Regions from separate parts of the Lacrimispora indolis DSM 755 genome, predicted to be linked through region 1. Evidence: a T-box and tRNA genes for the amino acid it is inferred to sense, from the RefSeq annotation. Region 1 holds a T-box; the other holds one or more tRNA genes.

Region 1 (2,186 bases):
CGGTACGCACATAATGGCACCGGTTCCGTAGTCGGCAAGGACATAATCGGAGAGCCAGATGGGGACCTTGGCACCGCTTAAAGGATTCACAGCATAGCTGCCAGTAAAAACGCCGGTCTTTTCTTTATCCTGAAGGCGGTCCACATTTGACTTCATGGAAGCGTCGTAAATATATTTCTCAACCGCTTCCTTATTCTCCGGGGAAGCAAGGCCGGCGGCAAGAGCATGCTCAGGCGCCAGCACCATAAAGGTGGCTCCGTATAAGGTATCAGGTCTGGTGGTATAAACTGTAATACTTTCCTCTTTTCCGTCCACCTTAAAATCAACCTCGGCTCCATAGGATTTTCCGATCCACTCCGTCTGCATCTTCTTGACCTTTTCCGGCCAGTCAAGCTTATCCAGATCATCTAACAGGCGGTCTGCATAAGCGGTGATTTTTAACATCCACTGTCTTAAGTTCTTTTTTGTGACTCCGGTTCCGCATCGCTCACAGCAGCCGTTTACCACTTCTTCGTTTGCAAGTCCTGTCTTGCAGGATGGGCACCAGTTAATGGGGAATTCCTTCTCATAAGCCAGGCCTTTTTTAAACATCTGGACAAAAATCCACTGGGTCCATTTATAAAATCCGGGATCAGTGGTGTTGACCTCCATATCCCAATCATAGACAGCTGCGATCTCATTGATCTGGCGTTTGATATTCATGACGTTTTCTGCCGTGGATTTCGCCGGATGGACTCCCATCTTGATGGCATAATTCTCTGCAGGCAGGCCAAAAGCATCCCAGCCCATAGGATGAATCACGTAATGTCCCTTTAAAATCTGATAACGGCTCCACACATCGGAAATTACATAGCCTCTCCAATGGCCTACATGAAGACCGCTTCCTGACGGATATGGGAACATATCCAGACAGTAATATTTCTGTTTCTTTCCGTCATCAACATTGATGGGGTTCTTTGCCCAGTTTTCACGCCACTTTTTCTCAATGGCGGTATGGTTGTATGATGCTGCCATAACAAAATTTCCTCCTTCTCGCACACGCTTTTTGTGCATATAGGTATACCCGTAGGGTGCTTCCTCCTTTTACGAAAGGGATTTTCCCTGTTTTAAATGTCCGCGGATAAAATAATGACCTTAAGAGTAAATAAAAAATGCGCCTCCGGCCGTTCATAAGGCCATAGAGACGCAGGATCTGCCGCGTGGTACCACTCTATTTCATACGATGTCCGTATGCTCTCACTGGATATGATCATCATATCCGCCCGCTGTAACGGTCGGGACACCGGCAATGCCTACGCAGAAAGCATGGCTTCCTTCAGCACGCTACTCAAAGGCCAGTTCAGCCGTCATCCACAACCGGCTTCCACCACCCGCCGGCTCTCTGCATGTTTCAGACAGCTTACTACTCCTAATCAAAGTATTTTTGCTAACTACAAATGTAACATAATTGACGAAATGTGTCAACCGCATTTTATGAAATCCCAGGACACTCCGCAAATATGTGCCGGAGGGCTCCGTAAATACTGTCCATTCCACCCTTCCGATTAAGCAGAAGAAACGACAAAGGTTACAGCCGAAAGAAGGAAAAACAGGATCATTCCAAGGTTTACAAACAGCGTTTTAAAGGAACCTTTGCCCCAGGTTTCCATAAGCCCCGGATGAAACACCAGCTTTCTCCGGCTGATAAAAAGCAAAATGATTCCTGCAAAAACTGCCCCAAGCATGAATATGGAGTAGCCCACAGCAAGCAGTGGATTATCTCCAATGTGAAGGGCCGCAATGGAGCCGAGAAAATTGATTATCATGTGAAAAATTATGGTATAACGAAGCTTTCCCGTCTGAATATAAATATAGGCAAACACAAGACCAATGCCAAAGGCATAGAAGAACTGGTAGAAATTTCCGTGGCTTAAACCAAAGACAACACTGGATACCAGGATCGCCGCCTTATCTCCATACAGCCGGATCCGGTCGACCAGGACCTTGCGAAACAGGATCTCCTCAAAAACAGGGGCCATTATCACCATTGTGACAAAAATCGCCCAGGTACTCAAATCCTTTATCACTTCCTCTACCGGATTAATCATAGGCCTTCCCAAAAGGGCGCTGACAAGGCTCATAAGAGCCTGACCAATAAGATTCCCCAAAAACAGGGCACTCATACAGATCAAAAATCCGGAAACAAG
Region 2 (2,186 bases), 2.8 Mb from region 1:
ATCCTGGGGCTGTAGTAGGTCCCAAGGGTTGGGCTGTTCGCCCATTAAAGCGGTACGCGAGCTGGGTTCAGAACGTCGTGAGACAGTTCGGTCCCTATCCGGCGTGGGCGTAGGATATTTGAGAGGAGCTGTCCTTAGTACGAGAGGACCGGGATGGACTGACCTCTGGTGTATCTGTTGGTGATCAACACCATGGCAGAGTAGCCAAGTCGGGAAGGGATAAACGCTGAAGGCATCTAAGCGTGAAGCCCCCCTCAAGATGAGATATCCCATCGCAAGAGTAAGACCCCTTGAAGACGACGAGGTAGATAGGGCAGAGGTGGAAGCATGGCAACATGTGCAGCTGACTGTCACTAATAGGTCGAGGGCTTAACCAGGTTGGTTTAGGTAAGAGGAAAAGAAGAACGGATGAAGATAGATATGTAACAATGTGTGGTTTTGAGGGTATATGCCTCAGTAATCCTCGATAGCTCAGTCGGTAGAGCAAACGGCTGTTAACCGTTGGGTCGTAGGTTCAAGTCCTACTCGGGGAGCTTTGGCCCCATGGTCAAGCGGTTAAGACATCGCCCTTTCACGGCGGTAACACGAGTTCGAATCTCGTTGGGGTCATTTAATGCCGATGTGGCTCAATTGGCAGAGCAGCTGATTTGTAATCAGCAGGTTATCGGTTCGAGTCCGATCATCGGCTTTTAGACAATTTAATATATTTGCAGATTATAATGTTTAGGACCTTTAGCTCAGTTGGTTAGAGCAACCGGCTCATAACCGGTCGGTCCTGGGTTCGAGTCCCCGAAGGTCCACTAACACTGAACTAAATTAATCTGGCCCGGTGGCTCAGCTGGTTAGAGCGCCGCCCTGTCACGGCGGAGGTCGTGGGTTCGAATCCCATCCGGGTCGTTCTGTACAAAAAAAGTACAGGCTTTACAAACCAGCAGGTAAGTTGTATAATACTTACTACATTGCATATGGGATCTTAGCTCAGCTGGGAGAGCATCTGCCTTACAAGCAGAGGGTCATAGGTTCGAGCCCTATAGGTCCCATTTCCATGAGAACGAGACGAAATACGTTTTGCGAATTTCCCTCGTTATCGCGGCAGCCGTCAACTGAACATGCAAGCATGTTGGCTTGGCTCGTTGCCCGCGCAAATCATGAGAATGCCGGCGTGGCGGAACTGGCAGACGCACAGGACTTAAAATCCTGCGGGACTTACCTCCCGTACCGGTTCGATTCCGGTCGCCGGCATTTGCCTGATAAGGCAAACAAGTGAATATGTGTGTGTAGCTCAGCTGGATAGAGCACTTGGCTACGGACCAAGGTGTCGGGAGTTCGAATCTTCTCACGCACGTACAGAAAACCCTTATTTTATAAGGGTTTTCATAGTTTAAGACATCCTGTGAAGGGTGCCTTTTTTGTTTTTGTTGTGCATTGATTCAGAGGATTGTATCAGGGTCGCATTTGCATTATAATGCCCCGTGTATTGGCATCATATATCATTTTGCGACATATTCTTCTTAGATGAATCGGTAAAAGAAGTAATTGAGTCATCATCTGTTATTTCAACATCATCATTTCCGGCATTTATCACATTTGTCATAGTAATTGCTTCTTCATGTGAAAACCCCAAATCTATCCATGCTTGTACTTCTTGGTTCAACATTTTTTCTACCTCCAATACAGCGTCCCGGATTACCTGTGACTTACAATCATGGCAGCAATATACCCCAATCCGAAGATCACTCCCGCGACCAACCATGATAAGGCACATTTAATGATTGTCATCGTCGTCATCGCGGCGGTCAGCACCCCTGCGTCTGCTGCCGAAACACAGACCATAATAGGTTTGATGAATAAGGTCCAATATCCGATGTATACAGCTAAAATTATTCCTGCAAAAAAAATTCCAATAGACAAATAGCTCCTCATAAATTCCCCTCCTTGTTTTGCCCCTGATATATATTATTCATATTATGCCCAAGGGTAACATTATTATAATTCAGCTGTGATTTCAATTTTGCTGTTTTTACATAGAAAACAGTTTTCTTTAAGACTTCCATTATATTTCTCATATCCCTTTTCGAATGAATTCACTACTTTACAAATTGAATAAATGGGTGTATATTAACCATGTACTAAAAAATGCGCCGGTAGCTCAGCTGGATAGAGCGTCTGGCTACGGACCAGAAGGC

Evidence for each region. A T-box is a leader RNA that pairs with one kind of tRNA and senses whether it is charged. The one in region 1 lies ahead of leuS (leucine--tRNA ligase), so its partner is inferred to be a tRNA-Leu.
Region 2: it encodes a tRNA-Leu, which carries the amino acid that the T-box ahead of leuS (leucine--tRNA ligase) is inferred to sense. The anticodon was not compared.

Annotation. Positions count from the first base shown of each region.
Region 1 covers NZ_AZUI01000001.1:5,600,594-5,602,779, forward strand. Annotated here, with positions in the region: gene leuS (leucine--tRNA ligase) at 1-1,014, opposite strand, end outside; T-box leader at 1,177-1,425, opposite strand; gene K401_RS0127190 (CPBP family intramembrane glutamic endopeptidase) at 1,545-2,186, opposite strand, start outside.
Region 2 covers NZ_AZUI01000001.1:2,834,687-2,836,872, forward strand. Annotated here, with positions in the region: rRNA gene K401_RS0113600 (23S ribosomal RNA) at 1-377, shown strand, start outside; tRNA gene K401_RS0113605 (tRNA-Asn) at 461-533, shown strand; tRNA gene K401_RS0113610 (tRNA-Glu) at 538-609, shown strand; tRNA gene K401_RS0113615 (tRNA-Thr) at 616-688, shown strand; tRNA gene K401_RS0113620 (tRNA-Ile) at 727-800, shown strand; tRNA gene K401_RS0113625 (tRNA-Asp) at 824-897, shown strand; tRNA gene K401_RS0113630 (tRNA-Val) at 968-1,040, shown strand; tRNA gene K401_RS0113635 (tRNA-Leu) at 1,157-1,242, shown strand; tRNA gene K401_RS0113640 (tRNA-Arg) at 1,272-1,345, shown strand; gene K401_RS32895 (hypothetical protein) at 1,484-1,657, opposite strand; gene K401_RS0113650 (hypothetical protein) at 1,687-1,923, opposite strand; tRNA gene K401_RS0113660 (tRNA-Arg) at 2,139-2,186, shown strand, end outside.